One region of the Pseudomonas sp. KH_024_B2 genome, then DNA from elsewhere that is predicted to be linked to it. Evidence: riboswitches for the same ligand, from Rfam matches in the RefSeq annotation. Region 1 holds a riboswitch; the other holds the start of a gene.
The links. A riboswitch is a leader RNA that binds a small molecule or an ion and turns the genes downstream of it on or off. The one in region 1 is predicted to bind cobalamin.
Positions count from the first base shown of each region.

Region 1 (11,020 bases):
AGTTCCAGCCCATAACGATCGGCCAGATCGGTATCGCCGCGCATGATCAGGAAGTTTTCGTCATTGCCGTTGCTGGCAGCCGCACTGAGGTTGTGGCTGCCGCTGATGATCACCGGGGTATCGCTGGTGAAGTCGCTGATGACCGCTTTGGTGTGCACCAGCAGGTTGCCCTTCTGACCTTTCAAGCCTTCCTTGAGCCAACCTTCGATACCGGTGTTCAGTAACGCGACGGCAGTGAACTCCGCCGTTCGGTCAGCATGAAAACCGCTGATCCGGCTGGCGGTGTTCTGCAGGCCGTAGCGCAGCACATCATCGTGGGGCTGACCGAGCAAGGCATTGAGGATCTCGTCCGGCAGCGCGAACGCAGTGGCGAACAACACATCCTTCTTCGCGGCGTTGATGATCTCGACGAACTCATGCAAGTCGCCTTGCCCTGTGCGCGGGGAAAAACCGGCGAACAACGCTTGTGTCGGCGCCATAGGATTGTTTTTCGTGAGCCATTTACGGGTGGCACCGACATCGGCCGGCGCGGCCCAGATCTGCTCGAACACTTGCAGATAGCTGGTGGCCACGCGAGCGTCGTCCAGCACATGCACGACGTTGGCCTGACGATAAACACCGTTGGGCGTGAAGTTGGTGCTGCCGCAGAGCACTGCTTCAGGCTCGTACTCATTCGACGGGTTAAGTTTGCTCAGCACGATGAATTTGTTATGAAAAATGTTATGGGTGACGCGCCCACGCTTGTTGGCTGCGGGGATCTGTTCCAGGCTGGCTTCGTTTATCAAGGTGTCGTCGTCATCCGGCTGCGCGTGATACAGCACTCGCAGCTTCACCCCACGGGCGAACGCAGCGTTGACCGCCTCGATGATCGACTGCAACTGGTACTCGTAGATGGCGATATCCAGCGCCCATTGAGCGTCGACGGCGCGCTCGATAAAACCCAAAAGCGCTCCCAGCAAACCGTTTTCCAGCCATTGGCGCGGTGCGTCGGGCCAGGCTTCGATGGGTAGGTTCTTGTTAGCGCTGAGCAGTGCGTCGAGATCGGCGAATTTACGCGAGAACGCCTGACTGGCGGCCACCGCACGATTGAAGATGACCCGCTGGCCCTGCGGTTGACCGTTGTCCGAGGTGATGGTCACTTCCAGCGGTTCGCCCAATTGCGGCGCATCGGCGCTACCGTAGGCCGGATAAACGCGGTAGTGGATGGTGGTGCCGGGATTGACCGCGTAGTCGGCCCAGCGAAACTTCTGCAACGGCGCGATATCGCTCGGTGTGGCGTGGTACTGAGGGAAGGTGTGAGCCTTGCCGGGGAAGGTCAGGCTGTTGAACAGAAACAGCCAGGGCTTGTTGCCTTGCTGCTTCTCGATGGCAAACCCCAGCAAGCCTTTGCGGCGAGACTCGGTGAGGTCCATGGCCAGTAACACCCCATTGGTACCGGCATAGGCTTTGACTCGAAAGTCGTCCTGACTGTTGCGGGCGAGTACGCGCATGGTTCATTCCCTTGATTGATTGCTCAACAGCATAGGTGCTGTGGGTTAAGCAGGGATCCAGATGTCGGGTTTTATCTATAACCGAGGTGATGCTATCGCGAGCAGGTCGGATCGCCGCACCGTCGCTCCCACACTGGATCTGGATTGCCGCAAATTTCATGTACACCAAAAACGCAATGTGGGAGCGAGCTTGCTCGCGATGAGGGCATAACAGACAACAGAGATTTCAACCCGGCAGCAAATCATCGATATGCCGATAATCCGTCTGCAACCCGGTTGCCAACTCTTTGGCCCGCCCCAATCGAATCGGACCTCTCTCGATATCCACCAGCAACCCCGGGCAACTGAGCGTCGGTAATACAGGCCAGTCTTTCAAGCGGCCATCGGTCAACAGCAACACCCGCTGCTGCTCCGCGGGAAAACGCTTTCGCCTGAACGCCAACCACTCGACCGCTTCATCCAGCGCAGCCAGCAACGGCGTGCCACCGCCTGCGCCCAGAGCATCGAGCCAACGGCTCAAGCCTTTTGCAGCCTTGAGGCCTTGCACCTGCCATTTCGGCGAGTGACCACTGGCAGTCAGCAATGCCAGTCGCGCCCGCTGGCGATAAGCATCATCGAACAGCTGCGCCAGCAACCCTTTGGCGTCGCTCAGGGCCCGATGACGACGAGTCGAAGCCGAGGCATCGACGATGATCAGCCACAGCTCATGGGGCGAACGACTGCGCAGGCGGTAAAGCAAGTCCTCGCGCTGGCGCGGCCGTCCGTTGAGCAAGGTGCCCGGCCAGTTGATCGAACCGCCACGCGCTGCATGACTCTTGCCCTGCCTGCCATTGTCCAGCCGTCCCGCACGGGGTTTGGCATCCGCCCCCGCATCAGATCGAGGGCGAATGCCTAGGGCTTTTTTGGCCAGCTCGGGACTTCACGTCGAGCGCCGACCGGCAGCGCGTGCGCGGGCATTTCGCCCCATTGGCCCTGGCCTTCGCTCGGATCGGGATTCTGTGCGGATTGAGCCTGCGGCGCGTTGGCCTGGCCTGGCGCAGGCGGCGACTGCTCGCGACGCCGGTGGCGCAAGGCGAATTCCGCTACTGCGTCGATATCTTCCTCGGCAATCGCCTGCGCACCTCGCCACGCAGCATGGGCGCGAGCCGCCCGCAGCCAGACCAGATCGGCACGCAGCCCGTCGACGCAGGCAGCAAAGCAGCGTTCAGTGATCTGCTCCAGGGCTTGATCGTCGAGGGGAATGCTCGCCAAGGCTAAGCGCGCCTGTTGGCAACGTTCGCGCAGGGCATGCTGTTGGTCTTCCCACTCGGCGCAAAACCCTTGTGGGTCGCTGTCGAAATCCAGTCGGCGACGAATGATCTGGCCGCGCTCTGTCGGTGGCGTCTGCCCGCTCAAGGCCACGTTCAGACCAAAACGATCGAGCAATTGCGGACGTAATTCGCCCTCTTCCGGGTTCATGGTGCCGATCAGCACGAACCGCGCCGAATGCCGATGGGAAATGCCATCACGCTCGATCAGGTTGGTGCCGCTGGCGGCCACGTCGAGCAGCAGGTCAACCAAATGGTCGGGCAGCAGATTCACTTCATCGACATAGAGTACGCCGCCATCGGCCTTGGCCAACACGCCAGGAGAAAACTGCGCCCGACCTTCGCCCAGTGCGGCGTCAAGGTCCAGCGTGCCTATCAGACGCTCTTCAGTGGCGCCCAGCGGCAAGGTGACGAACTGCCCGCTGGCCAGCAGATCCGCCAGACCACGGGCCAGGGTCGATTTGGCCATGCCCCGCGGACCTTCGATCAGCACGCCGCCGATCTTCGGGTCGATGGCGGTCAGGCACAGCGCCAGCTTCAAGGCGTCGGCGCCGACCACGGCGGACAGCGGGAAATGTGGGGTATCGCTCATGTTCGGGTCTCGGTCGTGATCGGCGGTGTCTGTTATTACGTCTTCGCGGGCAAGCCCTAATGACGGTCGGTTAAGAAAAATATGCGCCGAGCGCAGAACCTGTGGCGAGGGAGCTTGCTCCCGCTGGGTCGCGCAGCGGCCCTAAAATCAGTCACCGCGATTCCTCAGATAGAACGCAGCTGCCGGTTTACGACTGCTTCGCAGCCGAGCGGGAGCAAGCTCCCTCGCCACAGTCAGCGCCCGCCATTATCCAGCGCTCATCCCTCTTCCTCGATATCCAGCAACAAATTCTCCAGCGCCTCGCGGTACTCGCCCGGTTCACTCCACATCCCGCGCTGCTGGGCTTCGAGCAGGCGTTCGGTCATGTCGCGCAAGGCGTGGGGGTTGTGCTGCCGAACGAACTCGCGGGTCGACGGGTCGAGCAAATAGGCATCGGCCAGCAAGGCGTACTGATGATCGTCGATCAATTGCGTGGTGGCGTCGAACGCGAACAGATTATCCACGGTCGCCGCCAGTTCGAAAGCACCTTTATAGCCGTGGCGTTTAACCCCTTCGATCCACTTGGGATTGGCTGCCCGGGAGCGGATCACCCGGTTCAACTCTTCCTTCAAGGTGCGGATCTTCGGCAGGTCGGGCTGGCTGTGGTCGCCATGGTAGCTGGCAGCCTGCTCGCCACTGAGGCTTTCCACGGCGGCGAGCATGCCGCCCTGGAACTGGTAATAGTCATTGGAGTCGAGCAGGTCATGCTCATGGTTGTCCTGGTTTTGCAGGACTGCCTGGACCTGGCTCAAACGCTGGGCGAACTGTTCGCGCGCCGCCGTGCCTTCATCGGAACCGCCATAGGCGTAGCCGCCCCAGTTCAGATAAACCTCGGCCAGATCCTCGCGGCTTTGCCACAGACGCCCGTCGATAGCACCCTGCACGCCCGCGCCGTAGGCACCGGGTTTGGCACCGAATATCCGCCAACCGGCCTGACGCGCTGCAGCGTCCTCGTCCAGCCCGGACAACACCAGCGCCTCACGCTCACTGCGGACCTTGGCCGCCAGCGGGTTCATGTCATCCGGTTCGTCCAGCGCGGCCACGGCTTGCACCGCCGCATCGAACAGGCGGATCAGGTTGGCGAAGGCATCACGGAAGAACCCGGAAACCCGCAAGGTGACGTCCACCCGCGGCCGGTCCAGCAGACTCAGCGGCAGGATTTCAAAGTCATCGACCCGCTGGCTGCCAGTGGCCCACACCGGGCGCACGCCCATCAGCGCCATGGCCTGGGCGATATCGTCGCCACCGGTGCGCATGGTCGCCGTGCCCCAGACCGACAGCCCGAGCTGACGCAAGTGGTCGCCGTGATCCTGCAAATGCCGCTCAAGAATCAGGTTCGCCGACTGAAAACCGATACGCCAGGCCGTGGTGGTCGGCAGGTTGCGCACGTCCACCGAGAAAAAATTGCGCCCGGTGGGCAGCACATCCAGCCGTCCACGACTCGGTGCACCGCTGGGACCGGCCGGAACGAAACACCCGCTCAGGGCATCCAGCAGCCCGCGCATTTCTGCCGGGCCACAGGCGTCGAGACGCGGGGCGACGACTTCGCGCAGGCTGTCGACGATCGCCTTTACCTCGGTCCAGCCCGGTTCGTTCAAGGTGTCGACATCCGCGCTTAACGCTCGCTCGATCAACTGCGCGGCAAACAGCTCAAGACGCTCGCGACTGTCTCCAGCGGTGCGCCACAGCTCATCACTCAGTGCTTGCAGCGCAACCGGTCGCGGCCCGACCCAGGGCTCGGCCAACGCACAGTCCAGCGGATCGAAGCCCAGTTCGAAGGCTTTGGCCAAGGCCCGCAGCAAACTCGACTGCGCACCGCGTCCATCGCCACGGGGAATGCGCAACAACGCCAGCAGGGTATCGATGCGCAGCCGGCCAACGGGCGACTCACCGAACACATGCAAGCCGTCGCGGATCTGCGACTCTTTCAGGTCGCACAGATAGGTGTCGAGGCGCGGCAGCCAGATTGCGGCGTCGGCGTCGCTGTCGAGCTGTTCGTCCAGCTGCAGTTCGCGGTCGATGTGGGTTTCGCGCACCAGTTTCAGAATATCGCGCTGCAACTCACGGGCGCGGCGCGGATCAAGCATCTGCGCCTCATAATACTCGTCGGCCAGCAGTTCGAGATTGCGCAGCGGGCCGTAGGTTTCGGCGCGGCTCAACGGCGGCATCAGGTGATCGATGATTACCGCCTGGGTGCGCCGCTTGGCCTGGGCGCCCTCACCCGGGTCGTTGACGATAAACGGATAGATATTCGGCAACGGCCCCAGCAGCGCGTCCGGCCAGCAGTTTTCCGAAAGACCGACACCCTTGCCCGGTAGCCATTCGAGGTTGCCGTGCTTGCCGACGTGAATCACCCCGTGGGCGCCATAGGTTTGCCGCAACCAGAAATAGAACGCCAGATAACCGTGGGGCGGCACCAGGTCCGGGTCGTGATAGACCGCGCTCGGGTCGACCTGATAACCCCGCGCCGGTTGAATACCGACAAAGGTCAGGCCGAAGCGCAGACCAGCGATCATCATCCGCCCGCCGCGAAACATCGGGTCACTGTCAGGCGAGCCCCAGCGTTCCAGCACCGCGTTGCGATTGGCTTCAGGCAAGGCGTTGAACATCGAGAAATAGTCGTCCAGCGCCAGGCTTTGCTGGCACGGTCGCTGGTCGATGGTCTCCAGGTCGTTGCTGACTCCGCCGAGCAGCGCTTGAATCAGTGCCGTGCCACTTTCCGGCAAATCAGCCGGCAGCGGATAACCCTCGGCGTGCAGCGCCCGCAGGATATTCAACGCAGCGGCCGGGGTATCGAGACCCACACCATTACCGATTCGGCCGTCGCGGGTCGGGTAGTTGGCCAGAATCAGCGCGATACGCTTTTCGCTGTTCGGCACTCGCGCCAGCTCGATCCAGCGCCGCGCCAGTTCGGCGACGAAGTCCATACGTTCCGGTTGCGGTCGGTAGCAGACCACATCCGACTGGCTGCGCTCACTGCGCCAGGCCAGGTCCTTGAAGCTGATGGGGCGACTGATGATGCGCCCGTCCAGTTCCGGTAAGGCGATGTGCATGGCCAGATCGCGCGGCCCGAGGCCCTGCTCGCTGGCGCGCCAGCCGGGCTCGTTGTCTTGGGCGCAGATCGCCTGGATCACCGGAATATTGCGCCGGAACGGCCGCAGATGCGGCGCTTCAGGGCTGGACTGGGCAAAACCGGTGGTGTTCAAAATCACCGAAGCTGAGACTTCATCCAGCAAGTCCTCGACCACCGCCAGGCAACCGGGCTCTTTCAAACTGGCCAGCGCAATCGGCAACGGGTTAAGCCCCGCCGCCTGCAAGCGCTGGCAGAAAACATCGATGAAAGCGGTGTTCGCCGCCTGCAAGTGCGAGCGGTAAAACAACACCGCCGCCACTGGCTGATCGGCGTGCCAGTCGGCCTGCCAATCTCTGAGTGCGGCGTTGCTTCTGTGGGGATGGTAAATCGCCGTGCGCGGCAGGACTTGTGGTTCGGCCCATGGATAATCGCGGCCCAGCCAGCGACTGGCCAGGCAGCGATACAGATCCAGCGCATTGCCCATGCCACCCTGACGCAGAAAGTGCCAAAGCCGATCGCGGTCTTCGGCGGCCACCGTACTCAGGTCGCTCAGTTCAGGGTCGGGACGATCATCACCCGGCACCAGAATCAGCTGCACGCCCTGCTCGGCCAGCTCCACCAGGCGCTCGATGCCGTAACGCCAATAACCGATCCCGCCGTGCAGCGAGATCAGGATGACTTTGGCGTGACGCAACACCTCATCGACATACAGGTCGACCGAAGCGTGATTCTGCACCTGCATCGGGTTGGCCAGACGCAGGCTTGGATAGTCGTCCGGCAGCTGCTGCGCAGCTTCGGCGAGCAGCGCCAGGCTGGAGTCGCCGCTGCACAGGATCACCAGCTCGGCGGGCGTTTGTCCAAGGTCGGCAATGTTGTCATCCGACACGAAACCGCCGGGCTGGGTCCTGAGCAGATGCATGGCTTAGACGCTGAGTGCAGCGCGCAACTGCGCTTCGATCAGCACCGCGTCCAGCTCCTGGCCGATCAGCACCAGGCGCGTTGCCCGCGGCTCATCGGCGCGCCAGGCACGGTCGAAGTGTCTGTCGAAACGCGTGCCCACGCCCTGGACCAGCAAGCGCATCGGCTTGTTCGGGACCGCCGCGAAGCCTTTGACCCGCAGAATGCCGTGCTGAACCACCAGTTGGGTCAGGGCGTCCAGCAGCAGGCTTTCGTCGGCCTGAGGCAGTTCGATGGAGATGGAGTCGAAAGCGTCATGGTCATGATCATCATGCCCTTCACTGTCGGCGTCGCCGTGGTGATGGTCGTGATGGCTGTGACGGCTGTCGATGTGCTCTTCGGAGCCGGCGCCCAGACCGATCAAAACGTCCAGCGACAGACGACCGCTGCTGGCTTCGATGATTTTTACCGCCGGCGGCAGTTCTTCGGCGACTTCCAGGCGCACTTTGGCCAGATCTTCAGGGCTGATCAGGTCAGCCTTGTTGAGGATCACCAGGTCGGCGCTGGCCAATTGGTCGGCGAACAACTCATGCAGCGGCGATTCGTGGTCCAGATTCGGATCGAGCTTGCGCTGGGCGTCGACTTGATCCGGGAACGCGGCGAAGGTGCCGGCGGCTACAGCCGGGCTGTCGACCACGGTGATCACCGCGTCGACGGTGCAGGCACTGCGAATTTCCGGCCACTGGAAGGCTTGCACCAGCGGTTTCGGCAGGGCCAGGCCAGAGGTTTCGATGAGGATGTGGTCCAGGTCGGCGCGACGGGCAACCAGTTCACGCATCACCGGGAAGAACTCTTCCTGGACGGTGCAGCACAGGCAACCGTTGGCCAGTTCATAGACGCGGCCGCTGGCTTCTTCTTCCGTGCAGCCGATGGAACATTGCTTGAGGATCTCGCCGTCGATGCCCAGCTCGCCGAATTCATTGACGATGACCGCGATGCGCCGACCCTGAGCGTTATCGAGCATGTGCCGCAGCAAGGTGGTTTTGCCCGAGCCGAGGAAGCCGGTAACGATGGTGACGGGAAGTTTGGCCAGTGTTTTCATCGGATGCCCTTTGGCAAGGTGGCGGGCATACGGGACGACAACCGCGCGCATAGGGGCGCAAGAGTTCGCCACCGGATCACCCCGCCCGGTTGTAGTGAGAATCTGGACGAGGCAGGTCTCCTGGCTGACGGTGTGCCGGTCTTGTTGACCTGGCATTCACTGCGCCTTCCCGCGAACCCTTTGGACGGGGTTTGCAGTGGCGTGGCAGCGAACATCACCGTTCACAGTTGCGGGGGCAGCCGCGGCATTGACCGCGTTCCCTTCTTAGCTTCGGATCGAGCACCGAAGAACCTCGAAAGCGCAAGGCTACGCAGTGCTGGGGGGCGGGTCAATGTTCAAGCTGAGATCTGTGGTGACTGTACTGGCCCCTTCGCGGGCAAGCCCGCTCCCACATGTTGACCGAGTATCCCTGTGGGAGCGGGCTTGCCCGCGAAGGGGACGCCTCGGTCTAACAGGTGAGAACCCTTGCCAATTGACGCCCATCCCCTGCTCATGTTCTCCTTCACACCTTGTTACGGGTGCCCTTCACAGGGTGAAACGGGAAACCGGTGCGTCATGTGCTTTACTCAAAGCCTTGATCAGTCCGGTGCTGCCCCCGCAACGGTAAGCGAGTGAAGAGTCAGATCCACTGTGCCAGCAGTACGGCATGGGAAGGCGACTCCTGCAGGTTCGGGTGCAAGCCCTGCCCCTCGCGAGCCCGGAGACCGGCCCGCTACACACACATAACAAACCCGCGGTGGGCGGGCGCTGTTCAGACCTCTGCATGCCTGTCTTGCGGGGTTTCCATGCGCTCCATTCACCCGCTGACACATCAGAGGGAAGCGCCATGTCGATCATCACCAGCACCCGCCACACAGACGCCAGCAGCACTACATCCACCCTGAGCCAACGCCTGGTTGCCGCTATCGGCGCATCGATTCTGGGCGCGTGCCTTGTGTACTTCGCCGGTTTCTCGCACATCGAAGCGGTGCACAACGCCGCCCACGACACCCGTCACAGCTCCGCCTTTCCGTGCCATTGAGACCTGCTGACATGATCAAGCGAATCGCGCAAACCGCAGGTTTCACCGGGCTGCTCGCCGCCTTGTTGCTGACCCTGCTGCAAAGCTTCTGGGTCGCGCCGCTGATTCTCCAGGCGGAAACCTACGAAAATGCTCCGGCTGCCGAAGTTCACGAACATGCTGAAGGCGCTGTTGCCGCTCACAGCCATGACGCCGAAGCCTGGGGGCCGGAAGACGGCTGGCAGCGCGTGTTGTCGACCACCGGTGGCAATCTGGTGGTGGCGGTCGGTTTCGCCCTGATGCTCGCCGGCCTCTATACCCTGCGCGCACCGAACCGTACCTCTCAGGGTTTGCTCTGGGGTCTGGCCGGTTACGCGACCTTCTGCCTGGCGCCGACCATGGGCTTGCCGCCCGAGCTGCCGGGTACTGCCGCAGCTGACCTGGCGCAGCGGCAGATCTGGTGGATCGGTACCGCGGCATCCACCGCCGTCGGTATCGCGCTGATCGTGTTCGGCAAGCATTGGGCGCTGAAGATTCTCGGCGTGGCGACTCTGGCCGTGCCGCACATCATTGGTGCACCACAGCCCGAAGTGCATTCGATGCTCGCCCCGGAAGCGCTCGAAGCCCAATTCAAAATCGCTTCGCAGCTGACCAACGCGGCGTTCTGGCTGGCCCTGGGCCTGATCAGCGCCTGGTTGTTCCGCCGCAAAAGCGCAGGTCAGTAACGCGCATGACGCCGATCAGCACAGCGCCGACCCTGGTGGTCGGCCTGGGCTGCCAGCGTGGCTGCCCCGCCAGCACGCTGCGGGCGCTGCTCGATCAGGCGTTGCAGGCCTATAACATCGAGCTTCGAGCGATCCGGGCCCTGGCCAGCATCGACCTGAAACGCGATGAACCTGGCCTGCTTCAGCTGGCCGAGCAATTGGCGCTGCCGCTGACGATCTTCACTAGTGCGCAACTCGCTGCCTACGAACCCCAACTCAGTCACCGCTCAGAGATCGCCTTTGAACGCACCGGCTGCTACGGCGTGGCCGAAAGCGCGGCTTTGGCACTCGCCGAACAGCTGGCGCAAAACCCGGCCAAACTGTTGATCACGCGACAAAAATACGCCCAGGCCACCTTTGCATTGGCGTCTGCTCAGTAAAATCCTCGATAATCCCCGCCCTTGATCATGAGCAATCTTCATCTGAAGAGCTGCCGCCACGACTTTGCACAGGAAACCGCCATGACCGTCTACTTTATCGGCGCAGGTCCCGGCGACCCGGAACTGATCACCATCAAAGGCCAGCGGCTGATCCGCAGTTGCCCGGTCATCATCTATGCCGGCTCCCTGGTGCCCGCTGCCGTACTGGAAGGCCACCAGGCAGAACAGCTGGTCAACAGCGCCGAGCTGCACCTGGAGCAGATCATCGACCTGATCAAGACCGCCCACGGCAAAGGCCAGGACGTGGCCCGGGTGCATTCCGGCGATCCGGGCCTGTACGGTGCGATTGGCGAGCAGATTCGCTATTTGCGCGAGC
Region 1 covers NZ_CM174502.1:3,665,622-3,676,641, forward strand. Annotated here, with positions in the region: gene AC3I0A_RS17015 (phospholipase D-like domain-containing protein) at 1-1,490, opposite strand, end outside; gene AC3I0A_RS17020 (vWA domain-containing protein) at 1,717-2,328, opposite strand; gene AC3I0A_RS17025 (magnesium chelatase ATPase subunit I) at 2,382-3,389, opposite strand; gene cobN (cobaltochelatase subunit CobN) at 3,647-7,420, opposite strand; gene cobW (cobalamin biosynthesis protein CobW) at 7,424-8,500, opposite strand; cobalamin riboswitch at 8,594-8,810, opposite strand; cobalamin riboswitch at 9,000-9,227, shown strand; gene AC3I0A_RS17040 (CbtB domain-containing protein) at 9,327-9,521, shown strand; gene AC3I0A_RS17045 (CbtA family protein) at 9,533-10,225, shown strand; gene AC3I0A_RS17050 (cobalamin biosynthesis protein) at 10,231-10,644, shown strand; gene cobM (precorrin-4 C(11)-methyltransferase) at 10,726-11,020, shown strand, end outside.

Region 2 (17,470 bases), 740 kb from region 1:
GCGCCAAAAAATGAGTTCGCATTCATTGTGGTGAGTCGTAATGCAGAGTCTACATTAAGGTTATGTAACTTGGTGAGGTTGGCATCGGCGCAGCTTGGTGCCCATATTTCTATTGAATCAGTGGCTGTCGACATTAACGAAATTGATCAAATGGCTCAGGTGCTTAACGATTATAAACCCGACATCGTTCTGAACTGCGCTTCGCTACAGTCTTGGAGGATCATTACTACGTTACCCAAACTCACCTTCGCTGAGCTTGATAAGGCACAGTTCGGGCCTTGGCTGCCGATGCATTTGACGCTTATGCATCGACTAATGCTGGCAATTAAGATGTCAGGCATCCAAGCGAAGACTGTGAATGCGGCTTTCCCTGACGCAGTTAATCCAATTTTAAGTAAAGTCGGTCTCGCTCCCGATCTAGGTATCGGTAATGTAGCTAATCTTATTCCGGCAATACGTCTTTCAATCGCAGGTCTTTCAAACTGTCATCCAGCTGATGTAGATGTAAACCTGTATGCGCAACACTATTTCAGTCACTGCGTGCCACGGGACGGAATTCCTCCTAACGCGAACTACAAGATGCACTACAGCGTTGAAGGAAGTGAGGCGTCAGGAACACTTCCTGACGAATTGATCTTCTCATCAGTCAAATCTGAATATCGTAGGCTCGGAGGTATTGACGGTCAATTCCTCACGGCGTCATCCGCAGTGACGGTGATAGAGGGCATCTTTTCCGATACGCCAGTAAAGGTTCACGCACCCGGGCCATTGGGTTTGCCCGGTGGTTATCCGGTGATTCTGCACAGGGGGAGTGTCCAAGTATTGTTTACTTCAGACTGTGAGAGGGATGCGGCGATTAAGATTAATAATCTTTGCCAAAGGCAGGATGGCATAGATGAGATAGATGATGACGGTCGAGTAACCTTCAATGATGAGTGCATGAGCGTCATGGATAAACTCCTTGGGTATTCAAAAAAGACAATGTCTATTTCCCAGTCTGATGAGTTTGCCCACGAGCTTGGGCAAAAATATTCAGCTCTTAAAAATTCAACCTGGTAGAGGATTCTGATGAATATGAACGCAGCGACAGACATACATCTGGTTGACAGTTATTCATCTCAATACTCATCCGAGTTTGTAAGCAGATGGGATGAATTAATAGACTGGGAAAAGAGAACAAAAGGAGAGAACGGTTTTTTTGAAAGCTTGTTGACGCGCACCGCTTCAGCGAAAGTTATCGATGTTTCCACTGGAAGCGGTTTTCATGCCGTGCAGCTTAAAAAAGCAGGAATTGAAGTTGTAGCCACTGACGGTAGTCTGACGATGCTGACTAAAGCGCGGTCAAATTTTGATCGCTATGAAGTCGAAGTCGAATCGCATCATATGGATTGGATGGATATCGATACAGCGGAACTCGGGAAATTTGATGCGGTTCTTTGTCTAGGCAGCTCGCTATGTCATGTATTCGATGAGAGTGACAGACTAAAGGTTCTAGAAAAATTTAGGTCGTTACTTAATCCTGGCGGGTTATTAATCGTCGATCAGCGTAATTTTCTTGCCATCAGAGCAGGAAGGTATAAATCAAGTGGTAACTACTACTACTGTGGTACCACCGCTTCAGTGAATTTAGGAAAAGTAACAGATAAGCTCTGTGAGTTTGTCTACTCATTTGAGGACTCCGCTACATACACCTTAAAAGTTTATCCGCTGCTGCCAGGTCAACTAAAGAATGAGATTCAGCTTTCTGGTTTTTCATTCCATGAAATGTACGGTGACTTCAAACATGACTTCGACATGATGAATTCAGACTTTATAATCCACACAGCTATTGCGGTGTGAAGGGGGCGGGATGAATTCTATAACTCAAATAAAAAACAAGTCGATGGATAGCATTGTGCTTGCGATAGTGCTCACTGGTTTTGTCGCCAGCACATATGGCTTTGGTGTTTACCTGTTCGCAAATCTTGTTGTAGATATGAGGAAGGATATTGGATTTGATTATACGACAGTAGGGCTAATCACGGGAGGCGCTCAAGTTGGTTTTTTGCTTTTTTCATCCGTCACAAGTTATATAAGCAAATACTTGGACGGCTGGAAGATTAGTTTGTTTTCAACCGGAGTAACTTCGATTGCTCTTTTAGGCTTAAGTGTCAGTGATAGTATTTGGTTGTCAGGTGGCCTGTTAATTCTCTTGGGCGGTTGTTCGGCATCAGTCTATATTCCTCTCGCTGAGATCGTCACCAAAAGTTTTAGTTCAGGTAACCGGTCACGAGTGATGGGATTGATATCCAGTGGCACAAGCTATGGCGTGTTCGTCAATGGTTTATTGGTCTCTTTTTTAACTCTGCATGGCGGCTGGCGGTCTATTTGGCTAACCGCAGGCATCATTTCGATTGGGCTGTGCGTCGTAGCTTACATCTTGCTTCGTAACACTGGTTCTGAGCCTGATGTACAGTTAAAAAGATACGAAACGTCACAAGACGAATCCAAGCGTGCCTGGAAAAGTAAATCACTGTATCTAACCTGGGCGATCGCTTTCCTAAATGGATTGACGTTGTTACCCTTTCAGACTTACCTGGCACCTTATCTCCGTGATGAGCTTAAAGTTTCTGTCGAAACTACTGGATTTATATGGGCGACTATTGGCGCGGTTGGAATGGCGTCAGGCTTTCTTGTAGGATGGATCGCCGATAAGATAGGTATCCGATCTGCATTGTTATTATGTTTTTTAAGTGCAGGGTTCGCGAGCCTTTTAGTCTACCTGTTTGGTAATATTCCTGCTTTTTATCTAGCAGCATTTTTATTCGCATTAGCGTTCTATCCGATTTTTGGACTGGTTCCCACCTATATTGGACAGATTGTAGATGTGACTCGCTTGACCCAGGCTTTCGGGATAGCCAATGTCCTCATTGGGCTAGGTGGAGTGTGTGGGAACTTTTTGGGCGGGCTGTCCAGGGATGTCACTGGTTCCTTCTCGTCGGTGTATATTGTTGTCTCACTTCTGCTTTTTTTACAGTTTGCGATGGTGTTTATGTTATCGAAGAACATTGCTTCTAATAAGTGAGGGTGTGATGTATGAGCTATTTTCCAAGTATTGCTAGCGAAAATATTCACGCGTTTCCGTTTAACTATTTGCGTGCTAATCATCCCCAGATGAAACAGAAGCCTTTTGTAGTTTGGCTAACGGGTATTTCGGCGTCGGGAAAGTCTACTATTGCAGATGCTCTTGAGGTGAAACTAAGGGGGCTCGGACGATTTACAAATATTTTAGATGGAGATTCTGTGAGGGGAGGATTGTGCAAAGACCTCGGTTTTTCTGCTGCAGACAGAGATGAAAATATTCGCCGTGTCGCAGAAGTTGCTAGGCTGATGATCGACTGCGGGTTGGTTGTGATCGTTGCGTTAATATCTCCTTCTGTCGTGTGCCGGCATCATGCTCGTTCTATCATTGGCAACGAGAATTTTATTGAGGTATTTGTTGACGCCCCCTTAGAGGCTGCAGAAAGCAGAGATCCTAAGGGGCTTTATAAAAAAGCAAGATTAGGGCTTATTAAGAATTTCACTGCGATTGACTCGGCCTATGACATTCCGGTGTATCCAGAAATTCATCTAAAAACCGATCAGTTATCGGTTCAACAGTCAGTTCAGGAGATACTTCAATGGATTGAGTTGTCGTGCGATGCTAGCGGCTAACACCGAAAAGGCGTGATATCAAGCCAAGTCGACGGCATTTTACCGGGCTGCCGATCTCGATTTTGGACGACGTGTTCCCATGCGCTAGGGGCTGTTGACGTTTCACATCGGTAGCCATAGGACCTCACAGGCCATGGCCACCATGCTTTCGTAGTCTCTTTTCAACTTATCGTACCGGGACGCCACCCCCGGATGCATTCCCTCGCGGGAACGTGGGAGCGATCATGCTGCGATCTTAAAAAATGCAGGCGAAAAAAAGCCCCGCAATCGCGAGGCTTTTTTGATTCGGTCCGGATCAGCTGCCTTTGACAGTCTTGCCGTTGACGTTGCCGTCCAGGAGCATGATGTTGTACTCCTTGCCGTCGGTCTCGACCTGTTGCAGGCGTACCAGCAGGTAATCCCAGTCTTTGGCGAACCACATGACCGTGATGCGTTTGCTTTGCGTCGGGTCGCGCACGCGCTCGACCTTGATCGCATCGATCTGGCCAGCCTTGGTGTCGACTTTCTCCGAACCGAGTACACGGAAGTCATAGGTATCGACTTCGCCGCCATCGACCACCTGGTAGCTCATGCTTTTCTTGCCAGCGGCTACGTCGTGCTGCAGGGCAAGCTGGTAGGTGGATTTGTCGACCATGCCGCGATTCAATGGCAATTTGACGGGGTCGCCGCGATCGGTGCCGGTGACCATCTTGGTCGACCAGTCGAAATCCAGATCGGCTTTTTTGGCTTTGCCCAGGCCGCCACGTTCGAAGTGGTAGGACTGCGGCAACAGGGTGTCCTTGTCGAGCTTCAGGGTACTTTCTTCGGTGATACTGGCAATCATCATGGACGCCTTGAAACTCAGCTTCCATGTGCCATTGGCGGTTTTTTCAAGGCTGCGTTCAGCGGTGCCGCTCATTGGAAGTTGCTTCCAGTCGGCGGTATAGCTGGCGGAGAAAGGTTGAAGGTCTGCTGCCTGCACAACCGGCAGGGCGAGCAGAGCACAAGCGAAGAGCAGGGCGCGACGCATAAAATCTCCTAGATTCGAATCAAGTGGCCGCTGGCCGCAAGTAACTGACCATCCAATAATGCACCATGTTCACCCAGTGTTAACCGACCTTCGGCAAACCAGCGCACGGCCATCGGATAAATCCGGTGTTCCTGGACGTGGACTCGTTGCGCCAGACTTTGTGGCGAGTCGTCTAACTCTACCGGGATCACTGCCTGTACGACCAGTGGTCCGCCATCGAGTTCCTCGGTGACGAAGTGCACGCTGCAGCCGTGCTCAGTGTCGCCGGCCTCCAGCGCTCGCTGATGAGTGTGTAACCCTTTGTATTTGGGTAGCAGCGAAGGGTGGATATTCAGCAGGCGGCCCTGGTAATGACGGACGAAATCAGCGCTGAGGATGCGCATAAATCCGGCCAGGACGACAAGCTTGGGTTCGAAGGCGTCGATCAGTTCGATCAAGGCGGCATCGAAGGCCTCGCGGCCTTCGAAAGCCTTGTGATCCAGAGTGCGGGTTTCGATACCCGCATCGAAGGCGCGTTGCAGACCGTAGGCATCGGCGCGGTTGGAGATCACCGCGCGGATGCGGGCCGGGTTGTCCCCGGCCTGACTGTTGTCGATCAGGGCCTGCAAGTTACTGCCGGAGCCGGACAGCAGCACCACGACATCACAGGTTGCTGGCATCGGCTCTTGCATCAGTGAACCTTGAGGTTTTTCAGCTCGACCTGCGCTGCGCCTTCGGCGGCAGTCGCGATCTGGCCGATGACCCAAGGTTGCTCGCCTGCTTCACGCAGAACGTTCAGGGCAGTTTCAACATGCTCCTGAGCCACACAGATCACCATGCCTACGCCGCAGTTCAGTACGCGGTGCATTTCCACTTCTTCAACGTTGCCTTTTTCCTGCAACCAGTCGAAGACCGCCGGGCGCTGCCAGCTGGCGACGTCAACCACCGCCTGAGCGCCTTTAGGCAGAACGCGCGGGATGTTGTCGAGCAGGCCGCCACCGGTGATGTGGGCCATGGCTTTGACGGCGCCAGTGTCTTTGATCAGCTTGAGCAGCGGCTTCACGTAGATACGGGTCGGGGCCATCAGCAGGTCGGTCAGCGGTTTGCCGTCGAGCTGGATGTTCTCGATGTCGGCACCGGACACTTCGATGATCTTGCGGATCAGCGAGTAGCCGTTGGAGTGCGGACCGGAAGATGGCAGGGCGAGCAGGGCATCGCCAGCGGCGACTTTCGAGCCGTCGATGATTTCGGATTTTTCCACGACGCCGACACAGAAACCGGCCAGGTCGTAATCTTCGCCTTCGTACATGCCAGGCATTTCAGCGGTTTCGCCGCCGACCAGCGAGCAACCGGACAATTCGCAGCCAGCGCCGATACCGGTCACTACCTGGGTAGCGGTTTCGACATTCAGCTTGCCAGTGGCGTAGTAATCGAGGAAGAACAGCGGCTCTGCGCCGCACACCACCAGATCGTTGACGCACATGGCGACCAGGTCGATGCCGATGCTGTCGTGTTTATTCAGATTCAGTGCCAGGCGCAGCTTGGTGCCGACGCCGTCGGTGCCGGAGACCAGAACCGGTTGTTTGTAGCCGGCCGGGATTTCGCAGAGGGCGCCAAAACCGCCCAGGCCGCCCATGACTTCCGGGCGCGCAGTGCGCTTGGCGACGCTCTTGATGCGTTCGACCAATGCTTCACCGGCGTCGATGTCTACACCGGCGTCCTTGTAGCTCAGGGAGGGTTGCTTGCTCATGATCCAGGCCTTTAGGGGGGATTCAGGGGTATCGACCGAGTCCAGTGAGACCGCTGAAAAACCAATGCGCGATTGTTGCGCGGGTATTTCAGGGTGCCCAGCTGTTGCCGGTCTGCGAAGGCGCGCGATTTTATCAGGCTTGAGGGGCAGCGGCCATCCTCAGGCCGACGGGCAGGGACATATCGCGTTAAAAAAACCATTATTGCGTGTATTGGTCGCCTCGCCCATGGCTGTATAAGGTATAGCCTTTAACTGACTATCGTTATGACAGTACGAAAACTAACCAGGGTCGTGTGAATGTTTTGCCTGGGCGTGTGGTCACAGCCTTGCTCAATTGTGTTCATGCGGTCTGTTCCAGCCGCTTTTGCCGTCGGGAATCTTCCATGCGCCTGTGTAAATTTCTTTTTGTGGGCTGTTTGTCATTTGTCAGCCTGGCGAGTCATGCCGAAACCCTCAGTGGCCTCTATCAAGTGCGCGAGCCGGTCGATGGTCAGTCTGCGCAAGAGCGTGAACAGGCCACACAGCGAGCCCTGGACACTCTGGTGCTGCGCTTGACCGGTGATGCCAAGGCCCCGCAGAACCCGGGGCTGGCGGCTATTCGCAAGGATCCGCAGCAGATCATCAGTCAATACGGCTATGACGCCGGCCCGCCCGAAAGCCTGAAAGTCGATTTCGATCCGGCCAGCACCGACCGTGCATTGCGCCAGGCAGGGTTGGCGTTATGGGGGAGCAATCGCCCGTCGATTCTTGGCTGGTGGCTGAACGATTCGGCTGAAGGCGCAAGCCTGGTGGGCGACGGTCAGGCCAGCGCAGTGCCGCTGCGTCGTGCGGCCCAGCACCGCGGTTTGCCATTACGTCTGCCATTGGGCGATCTGGATGAACAGATTGTCGCCACCGCGCCGACGCTTGAAGGCACTGACCCCGCGCCGTTGCGTGCGGCTTCGCAGCGTTACGCCGCTGACGCATTGCTGGCCGTGCACGCCCGTGAAGAAGGCGGGCAGTGGCAGGCCAACTGGCGTCTGTGGCTGGGTGATCAGCGCGAACAGGGCAGCGTACAGGGCGCCGATACCGCGGCTCTCGCCGATGCGGTCTTGCTGGCCGTCAGTCAGAAGTTGGCGCCACGTTTCGTCGCCAAACCCGGTTCTTCCACCGCGCAACTTCTGGAGGTGCAGGGCATGACCCTGGAGCGTTACGCGGAACTGGGCCGTTTGCTCGAGCCGTTTGGCGGGCAACTGCAGCGCGTCGAGGGCGACCGGGTCATTTATCGGGTCAATGGCAGCGCCGAGCAATTGCGAGCGCAATTGGGGTTGGCAAGGCTGCAAGAGGTTCCCGTGGGTGAGGCAGTGGCGCCGGTAGCGCCTGCTCAACCGGTGGTCGGAGGTGCGGCGCCAGTTGTTGCTCCGGCACCCGCCGTGCAATTGCGTTTCCGTTGGTAAGTTGTTCTTTCCTTATATAGAAGCTGGAGCGGTTCATGGCTGATACGCGTCGTTGGGTGTGGTTGGGCGGGGTGATCCTGCTGTTCGCGTTTGTGTACCTGCTGCATCCGATCCTCACCCCGTTCCTGGTGGCGCTGCTGCTGGCCTATCTGTTCGACCCGCTGGTGGATCGCCTGGAAAAGCTCGGTCTCTCGCGAACCTGGGGCGTGATAGCGGTGTTCGCGCTGTTTAGCGTGATCGTCATGACGCTGTTGCTGGTTCTGGTACCGATGTTGGCCAAGCAATTATTCCGTTTGTATGAACTGGCACCGCAAATGCTCGATTGGCTGCAGCACACGGCGATGCCTTGGGCGCAGTCGAAGCTGGGTCTTGCAGATGGCTTCTGGAAGTTCGACAAGGTCAAGGCTGCCATCAGTGAACACATGGGCCAGACCACTGACATCGTTGGCATGGTGCTGAGTCATGCAACGGCGTCCAGTCTCGCGTTGATTGGCTGGCTGGCCAATCTGGTGTTGATTCCGGTGGTCAGTTTCTACCTGCTGCGGGACTGGGACCTGATGATGGCGAAGGTCCGCAGTCTGCTGCCGCGCGATCGTGAAGAGCGTGTGATGTCATTGACCGGCGAGTGCCACGAAGTGCTCGGGGCCTTTGTTCGTGGTCAGTTGCTGGTGATGCTGGCATTGGGCGTGATCTATGCGGCGGGCTTGATGGCGGTCGGACTGGAGCTGGGACTGTTGATCGGTCTGATTGCCGGCCTGGCGGCCATCGTGCCGTATATGGGCTTCGTCATCGGGATCGGCGCGGCCCTTGTGGCCGGCCTGTTCCAGTTTGGTGGCGATCTGTACCCCATGATTGGCATCGTTGCGGTATTCATGGTCGGTCAGGCGCTGGAAGGCATGGTCTTGACCCCGTTGCTGGTGGGGGACCGGATCGGTCTGCATCCGGTGGCGGTGATCTTCGCGATTCTGGCGGGCGGCGAGCTTTTTGGTTTTACCGGGATCCTGCTGGCATTGCCGGTGGCGGCGGTGATCATGGTGCTGGTGCGCCATGTGCACGATTTGTATAAGGACTCGGGCATGTACAGCGGCGTGGAAGATCCTGATTAATAAGGTCTTCTGATTAGTCGTCGAGGGCCCCCCGGCTCAGTGCCGGGTTTGCCCTGGCGCTCTTGCGACTGTCACAAACGCTGGCAAACAAACCCCGCTGATTCCTGCAAGTTAACGCAAACCTTTGATTTTGCTTATGGTCTGTTGCATTGTGCGCCCGGCGTCACGGGTATAAACTTTGCAAACTTTACACAGAGGCCACTAACGGTTCGTTAGAACTGTTCAGTCAGCATGAAACCGATTCAGCTGCCCCTAGGTGTGCGTCTGCGTGATGACGCCACCTTTATCAATTACTACCCAGGCGCCAATGCCGCTGCACTCGGCTATGTCGAGCGGCTTTGCGAAGCCGACGCCGGCTGGACCGAAAGCCTGATTTACCTCTGGGGCAAGGACGGCGTGGGGCGTACGCACTTGCTGCAAGCCGCTTGCTTGCGGTTTGAGCAAATGGGCGAACCAGCGGTGTACCTGCCGCTGGCGGAGCTGCTGGATCGCGGTATCGAAATTCTCGACAACCTTGAGCAATATGAGCTGGTCTGCCTGGATGATCTGCAGGCGGTAGCGGGGCGGGCAGACTGGGAAGAAGCGCTGTTCCATCTGTTCAATCGTTTGCGTGACAGTGGTCGGCGTCTGCTGATCGCCGCTTCAACCTCGCCACGGGAGCTGCCGGTTAAGCTGGCGGACTTGAAATCACGCCTGACCCTGGCGTTGATTTTCCAGATGCGTGCGCTGTCCGATGAGGACAAGCTGCGTGCTTTGCAATTGCGTGCTTCGCGCCGTGGTCTGCACCTGACCGACGAAGTCGGGCACTTTATCCTCACTCGCGGCACCCGCAGCATGAGTGCGTTGTTCGAGTTGCTCGAACGCCTCGATCAGGCTTCGTTGCAGGCCCAGCGCAAGCTGACCATTCCTTTCCTGAAAGAAACCCTGGGCTGGTAAAACCAAGGCCAGCAATGCTTTTTCGGTACTTTTCAGACACCAGAAAACCCGCTCCGAGGATGTTTTCAGGGAGCGCGAAGCGTTTATATCGGGCTTAAGGCCTTAGATGTAAACGAGAAACCGATAAGTCACATTTGCATCGATTGAATTTGCAAATGAGGATGATAGAAGGCATAGTCTCGGCTCTTCAAAACTATCAGCCACGGTCGTGCCCATGCTAAATCGCTTTGCACCCCTCGTGCCTCTCGCACTCGTCACCCTGTTGTTCGGTTGCGCTGCGCACTCTCCAGTGACGCAGCAACAGCAAGAACAACAGGTTAAAAACTCTGTTACTGCCCAATCTTCCGTTATTTACCAGGAAGAGCAGGCAAGCGAAAAAGAACTGGCCGACTTCTCTGGTAGCAAGCCTTATCAGCTGCCTGTTCTGGCCGACAGCATCCTCGAACGTGGCATGTCCCTGGTCGGTACCCGCTACCGTTTCGGCGGCACCTCCGAGGCAGGCTTCGATTGCAGTGGTTTCATCGGTTATCTGTTTCGTGAAGAGGCCGGCATGAATTTGCCGCGCTCCACTCGCGAAATGATCAACGTGGACGCACCGCTGGTCGCTCGCAACAACCTTGAACCAGGTGACTTGCTGTTCTTCAGCACCAATGGTCGTCGTGGTCGCGTCAGCCACGCCGGGATCTACCTGGGTGATAACCAGTTCATTCACTCCAGCAGCCGCCGCAGCGGCGGCGTCCGGGTCGATAGCCTGGGCGACAGTTACTGGAGCAAGACCTTCATCGAAGCCAAGCGTGCTCTGGCAATGGCCCCGACCACGGTCATGGCTCGCAAGTAATCTTGTCTGGGGGGCAGTTGCTGGAACAAGGCGTCGAAGCCAAGCGTGTTCTGGCAATGGCACCGACCACGGTCATGGTTCGCAAGTAATCTTGCGATTTGTAAGGTCAACTTAAAGTCTTACTTGAAGTTTGACGCATAGCCGCTAGAATCCTGAGATATTGTTGATCACTCAACCGCGTAAGCCTTGCTTGCGCGGTTTTGTTTTCAGCCTCACGGCAGAGAAAGCCGCATCCAGATCAGGATTGTTCTGCATATGTCGACGTCGGCCCGCCTCGCGCTTCTCGTGTTCGCTGCACTGCTCAGTGCTTGCGCCAGCCGTACTCCGCCACCTGCACCGGTGGTTCGGTCTCCTGTTTTCACTTCCGCCCAAACATTCTCGCCTGCGGCCGAAGACGTGCTTTTCCGTGCCTTGGGCCTGGTGGGGACGCCTTATCGTTGGGGCGGTAATACGCCGGATTCGGGTTTTGATTGCAGTGGCCTGATCGGCTATGTCTATCGCGATACCGCTGGCATCACGCTGCCGCGTTCGACCCGCGAGATGATTGGCATGCAGGCGCAGGATGTCGACCAGAACGCATTGCAGACCGGTGACCTGGTATTTTTTGCCACCAATGGCGGCTCACAGGTCAGCCACGCCGGGATCTATGTCGGCGAAGGTCGATTTGTTCACGCGCCGGCCACCGGCGGAACGGTGAAGCTGGACAGTCTGTCCAAAGCCTATTGGCAGAAAGCCTATCTCAGCGCCAAGCGGGTATTGCAGCCAGAGCATCTGGCGCGCAACCCTTAGGTCGCACCTTCGCAGAGGTTGTCATGACCGCTCGCACGCTTAACCTCGATGATGCCCTCTACAGTTACCTGCTGGAGGTTTCCCTGCGCGAAACGCCGTTGTTGCGTCGTTTGCGTGACGAAACCCAAGCGCTACCCATGGCCCGCTGGCAGGTGGCGCCCGAGCAGGGCCAGTTCCTTGCGTTATTGGTCAAGCTGACCGGCGCCAGGCGCTTGCTGGAAGTCGGCACTTTCACCGGCTATAGCGCCTTATGCATGGCCTCGGCTTTGCCGGAAGAGGGTACCTTGATCTGTTGCGATATCCCCGGTGATTACAATGCCACCGCCCGCCGTTACTGGCAGGAGGCGGGTGTGGCGCAGCGGATTGATTTGCGCCTGGCACCTGCGCTGGAAACCCTGGCGCAGATCGAGCAGCAAGGGCAGGGCGGCTGTTTCGACTTGATCTTCATCGATGCCGACAAAGCCAATTATCCGGCCTATCTGGAGAGCGCTTTGCGTTTGCTGCGAAGCGGCGGCCTGGCGATTTTCGATAACACGCTGTGGAGCGGGCGGGTGCTCGAGGTCAATCCCGAGAGTGAAGACACCCGGGCCATCCAGGCGCTGAACCGCGCCTTGAAGGATGACTCGCGTGTCGACTTGTCGCTGTTGCCGTTAGGCGATGGGCTGACGTTGTGCCGCAAGCGGTAGGCAATAGCCTTTGTGGGAGCGGGCTTGCCCGCGAAGCGAACACCGAGGTTTTTTAGGCATTACGCGTCATCGTTTTTCGCGGGCAAGCCACGCTCCCACAGGTTATGTGTTCGGCCTCGATTGCTTCACTTGGCCGCCGTGCCGGAGGGATCAATCTCTCAGCCGCGCGCTTCTTTGAGCAGCACGGCGATGCCCGGATGATAGTTGCCGGCTTCATTGCGCAATTTGCGGTAGGCGTAAGGAAAATACCAGGCCACAGCGCAGGTATGTTCCTTTTGCAGGTCGTCGAGCATGTCCTGCAGTTCTTCGGGAGTGGCGCTTTGCTGGGCCTTTTGTGGGGCGACGAACAGGCAGCCAAGCTTCAGATCGCTGGCGTAGCTGATTTTCTTCGCATCACCAGCGATGTCGGCCAGCGCTTGAGTGAGATTCAGGTTGTTGACCCGCGGCCAGCGCTGGGTGGCCTGGAGATAGACCCGTTCTTCCTGGGTGGCGATGAAGAGATCGGCACGCCCGTTGCGGTCGCCGTCTTCCTGCTGTTTTTTGCTCGGGGTCTGTTCCAGGGTAACCATTTCCGCCATCCAGGCGGCAGCCGAGATCAGGCCAAGATTGGCTCGTTCATCGAACCAATAAGGCGATTCGTTATCGCCGCGCACCTGGTTGTAGCGATCGATACAGTCAAACCAGCGCTCCAGCACCGGGCGCAGGAATTCCAGCTTGGGATTGCTGATGATCATGCCTTGCATGTTGCTCACCCTTGTTATTGTGATGATGGGGTTGTGGCTATTTGATATCACTGCTTTCAGTGTGGCACAAGATTGGCGTCAGTTTATTGATCGACGGCACATAATCGCGGGCAGGCGTCCCGGGTTTAATTGACGCTCCACCCCCAACCCTCTAACCTTCGCGACTTGTTTCAGGTGCTCTGTGGCCGAGGGTCGACAGAGTGAAACAGGGAAGCCGGTGAGTGTGCGTTCTTTAACAGAACGGGCAGCGATCCCGGCGCTGCCCCCGCAACGGTAAATGAGTCAAGACTGTGCTTTGTGCCACTGTGTCGTACGTCGACATGGGAAGGCGTGCAGTCCGGGAGTAAACCCACTCATGAGCCCGGAGACCGGCCTGATCCATCCAACGGCATCACGGTGGGCGATGCCAGGCTTATGCCATCTATTTCTATTCCTGCCCCCCATTATCCACCCTAGTGGAGAGCTGCCATGACTGAATCCCCCGATCGTGACGAACGCCATCTGGCGCGCATGCTGCGCAAAAAAGCGGTAATCGACGAGCGTATTGCCAACTCACCGAACGAGTGCGGGCTGCTGCTGGTCCTGACCGGCAACGGCAAAGGTAAAAGCAGCTCCGCGTTCGGCATGCTTGCCCGGGCCATGGGCCATGGCATGCAATGCGGCGTGGTGCAGTTCATCAAGGGCCGCAACAGCACTGGCGAGGAGCTGTTCTTTCGACGCTTCCCCGAGCAAGTGCGCTTTCACGTGATGGGCGAAGGCTTCACCTGGGAAACCCAGGACCGTCAGCGTGACATCGCCGCGGCCGAAGCGGCCTGGCAAGTGTCCCGTGAGCTGCTGCGTGACCCGGCCATCGGCCTGGTGGTGCTCGACGAATTGAACATCGCCCTCAAGCACGGCTATCTGGACCTGGACCAGGTGCTCAGCGACTTGCAGGCTCGCCCGCCGATGCAGCATGTGCTGGTCACCGGTCGCGGCGCCAAGCCCGAGATGATCGATCTGGCCGACACGGTCACCGAAATGGGTGTGCTCAAGCATGCGTTCCAGGCCGGGATCAAAGCGCAAAAAGGCATCGAGCTGTGAGTAGTGATGCACGTCATTGCCCGGCGGTATTGATCGCCGCGCCGGCTTCCGGTCAGGGCAAGACCACCGTGACCGCCGCGCTGGCCCGCTTGCATCGCAATCAGGGACGCAAGGTTCGTGTGTTCAAGTGCGGTCCGGACTTTCTCGACCCGATGATTCTCGAGCGCGCCAGCGGTGCGCCGGTGTATCAACTGGACATGTGGATGGTCGGCGAACAGGAAAGCCGCCGACTGTTGTGGGAAGCGGCGGGCGAGGCTGACCTGATCCTGATCGAAGGGGTCATGGGCCTGTTCGACGGGACGCCGTCCAGTGCTGACCTGGCGCGGCACTTCGGCGTTCCGGTGCTCGCAGTGATCGACGGCACGGCCATGGCCCAGACCTTCGGCGCCCTGGCCTTGGGCCTGGCGCGTTATCAGCCGGACTTGCCGTTTGCCGGCGTGCTGGCCAACCGCGTCGGCACCTTGCGCCATGCGCAATTGCTCGAAGGCAGCCTGACCGAGGGCTTGCGCTGGTATGGCGCATTGTCCCGGGAAACCGGGATCGAACTGCCGAGCCGGCACCTGGGCCTGGTGCAGGCCAGCGAACTGAATGATCTGGACCTGCGCCTCGACGCGGCGGCCGAAGCTTTGGCCGGCAGTTGCGAAGTGGCGTTGCCGCCGCCGGTCGAGTTCGCTGCGCCTGAGGTCGTCGTCGCCGAGCCATTATTGACCGGTGTGCGGATTGCCGTGGCCCGCGATGAAGCGTTCGCGTTTACCTACGGCGCGAGTCTGGATCTGCTGCGGGCGATGGGCGCCGAGTTGCTGTTCTTCTCGCCGATCCATGACCGTGAACTGCCTGAAGCTGACAGTTTGTACCTGCCGGGCGGATACCCGGAATTGCATCATCTGGCGCTGGCGGAAAACGCCACGATGCTGGCGGCGATCCGCGCGCACCACGGGGCGGGCAAGCCGTTGCTGGCGGAGTGTGGCGGCATGTTGTATCTGCTCGACTCCCTGACCGATGTCGAGGGACAACGCGCCGAACTGCTGGGCTTGCTGGCGGGGGACGCGGTGATGCAAAAGCGCCTGGCGGCCTTGGCCTTGCAGGCAGTTGATCTGCCGGAAGGCTCGTTGCGCGGTCACACCTATCACCACTCGCTGACCAGCACCGAGCTTGCGCCGATTGCCCGTGGTCTGAGCCCCAACGGTGGACGTGGCGCTGAAGCGGTCTACCGTGAAGGTCGAATGACTGCCTCTTATGTGCACTTCTACTTTCCTTCCAATCCCTCTGCGGTGGCCGCGCTGTTTGCGCCTGGCGCGCAAACCGCTATCGCGAGCAAGCTCGCTCCCACATTCGACCGCGTACTCCCTGGGAAAGCCGACTTGCTTGCAGAAGAGTCGTACTCAACGGACAGCGCGACGCAATTCACTGTGGGAGCGAGCTTGCTCGCGAAGAGGCCATGACTGACAACGCATTTTCTGCGGACGAACGCGCGGCGGTCTACCGAGCCATCGGCGAACGCCGCGACATGCGCCACTTCGCTGGCGGCACCGTCGAGCCTGAACTGCTCAGCCGCCTGCTCGAAGCCGCCCATCAAGCCCCCAGCGTTGGCCTGATGCAGCCGTGGCGGTTTATCCGCATCACTGACCGCCCGTTGCGCGGCAAGATTCAGCAGCTGGTGGAAGAAGAACGCGTGCGCACCGCCGAGGCGCTGGGCGAACGTTCCGACGAATTCATGAAGCTGAAGGTCGAAGGCATCAACGACTGCGCCGAGGTGCTGGTCGCTGCGCTGATGGATGATCGCGAGCGGCATATCTTTGGTCGTCGGACCTTGCCGGAAATGGACATGGCGTCGTTGTCCTGTGCCATTCAGAATCTCTGGCTGGCATCTCGCGCCGAAGGCCTGGGCATGGGCTGGGTGTCGTTGTTCGAGCCCCAGGCGCTGGCCGATCTGCTCGGTCTGCCGACCGGGGCAAAACCTTTGGCGGTGTTGTGTCTGGGACCGGTGAAAGCGTTTTATCCGGCGCCCATGTTGATGCTCGAAGGCTGGGCGCAGCCGCGTCCGCTGAGTGAATTGCTGTATGAAAATTATTGGGGAGTGAGTCAATGAGTGTGGCGTTGTTGAGTGCCGCTGCAGTCGCGCTGGATGCGCTGCTGGGCGAACCCAAACGCTGGCATCCGCTGGTGGCGTTCGGCCGTTTTGCCGATCGCATCGAGCAACGTTTCAACTCCGCTGGTCGCGGCTGGCGCAGTCATGGTGTCACCGCCTGGGTGCTGGCGGTGTTGCCGCTGACCCTGTTGGCGACGGCCCTTTCCTGGCTGCCCTATGTCGGTTGGCTGGTCGAGATCCTCGCGCTGTATTGCGCCCTTGGCTTACGCAGCCTCGGCGAGCATGTCGAGCCGGTCGCTCAAGCCCTGCGCAGCGATGACCTGGACGAAGCCCGGCGGCGAGTGGGCTATCTGGTCAGCCGTCAGACCAGTGAGCTCGATTCAACGGAAGTCGCCCGGGCCGCCACCGAGTCGGTGCTGGAAAACGGCAGCGATGCGGTGTTCGCCGCGTTGTTCTGGTTTGCCGTCGCCGGTGCGCCGGGCGTGGTGTTGTATCGCCTGAGCAATACGCTGGATGCGATGTGGGGCTATCGCAATGAACGCTTCGAACGCTTCGGTTGGGCGGCGGCGAAAATCGACGATGCTCTTAACTATATTCCTGCTCGTCTGGTTGCCTTGACCTACGCGTTATTGGGCAAGACGCGTCTGGCACTGAAATGCTGGCGGACTCAGGGATCCACCTGGGACAGCCCGAATGCCGGTCCGGTGATGGCGGCGGGCGCGGGTGCTCTGGGCGTAGAGTTGGGCGGGGCCGCAATCTACCACGGCGAACTGCATCAGCGTCCGCAACTGGGCGAGGGGCTGCCTGCCGACGCTGACTCCATCGACCGAGGCTGGCAACTGGTGCGGCGCGGTGTGTGGTTATGGCTGCTGATTCTCTGCGTGGGGGCTGAATTCTATGCTTGAGCACGGTGGACGGTTGCGCAAGGCGGCGCTGCACTATGGCATTGCCGAAACCGATTGGCTGGACCTGTCCAGCGGCCTCGCGCCCTGGCCGTGGCCGGTACCGGAAATTCCGTCACGGGCCTGGGCACGCTTGCCGGAAACCGATGATGGCCTCGAACAGGCGGCCTGCGATTACTACGGTGCCGCTCAAGTGCTGCCGGTGCCGGGCTCGCAAGCAGCGATCCAGTTGCTGCCGCGTTTGCGCCGCGCCGGCAAGGTTGGCGTGCTCTCGCCCTGTTACGCCGAACATGCCGAGGCCTGGCGCCGCGGCGGCTACATCGTGCGAGAAGTGCTGGAACAGGAAGTCGACTTCTTTCTCGACAACCTCGACGTGCTGGTGGTGGTCAACCCGAACAACCCGACCGGTCTGAGCCTGACCCCGGATCGCCTGC
Region 2 covers NZ_CM174502.1:4,405,959-4,423,428, reverse strand. Annotated here, with positions in the region: gene AC3I0A_RS20685 (hypothetical protein) at 1-1,059, shown strand, start outside; gene AC3I0A_RS20680 (class I SAM-dependent methyltransferase) at 1,069-1,839, shown strand; gene AC3I0A_RS20675 (MFS transporter) at 1,850-3,064, shown strand; gene cysC (adenylyl-sulfate kinase) at 3,076-3,693, shown strand; partial or broken gene AC3I0A_RS20665 (IS5/IS1182 family transposase) at 3,796-3,879, opposite strand; gene AC3I0A_RS20660 (DUF3108 domain-containing protein) at 3,989-4,702, opposite strand; gene purN (phosphoribosylglycinamide formyltransferase) at 4,711-5,361, opposite strand; gene purM (phosphoribosylformylglycinamidine cyclo-ligase) at 5,373-6,431, opposite strand; gene AC3I0A_RS20645 (DUF2066 domain-containing protein) at 6,815-7,867, shown strand; gene AC3I0A_RS20640 (AI-2E family transporter) at 7,903-8,973, shown strand; gene hda (DnaA regulatory inactivator Hda) at 9,205-9,909, shown strand; gene AC3I0A_RS20630 (C40 family peptidase) at 10,124-10,747, shown strand; gene AC3I0A_RS20625 (C40 family peptidase) at 11,003-11,536, shown strand; gene AC3I0A_RS20620 (class I SAM-dependent methyltransferase) at 11,560-12,222, shown strand; gene AC3I0A_RS20615 (hypothetical protein) at 12,381-12,965, opposite strand; cobalamin riboswitch at 13,121-13,356, shown strand; gene cobO (cob(I)yrinic acid a,c-diamide adenosyltransferase) at 13,434-14,045, shown strand; gene AC3I0A_RS20605 (cobyrinic acid a,c-diamide synthase CobB) at 14,042-15,487, shown strand; gene bluB (5,6-dimethylbenzimidazole synthase) at 15,484-16,134, shown strand; gene cbiB (adenosylcobinamide-phosphate synthase CbiB) at 16,131-17,039, shown strand; gene cobD (threonine-phosphate decarboxylase CobD) at 17,032-17,470, shown strand, end outside.
Region 2: linked by a shared signal. The riboswitch ahead of cobO (cob(I)yrinic acid a,c-diamide adenosyltransferase) and the one ahead of cobW (cobalamin biosynthesis protein CobW) in region 1 are both predicted to bind cobalamin.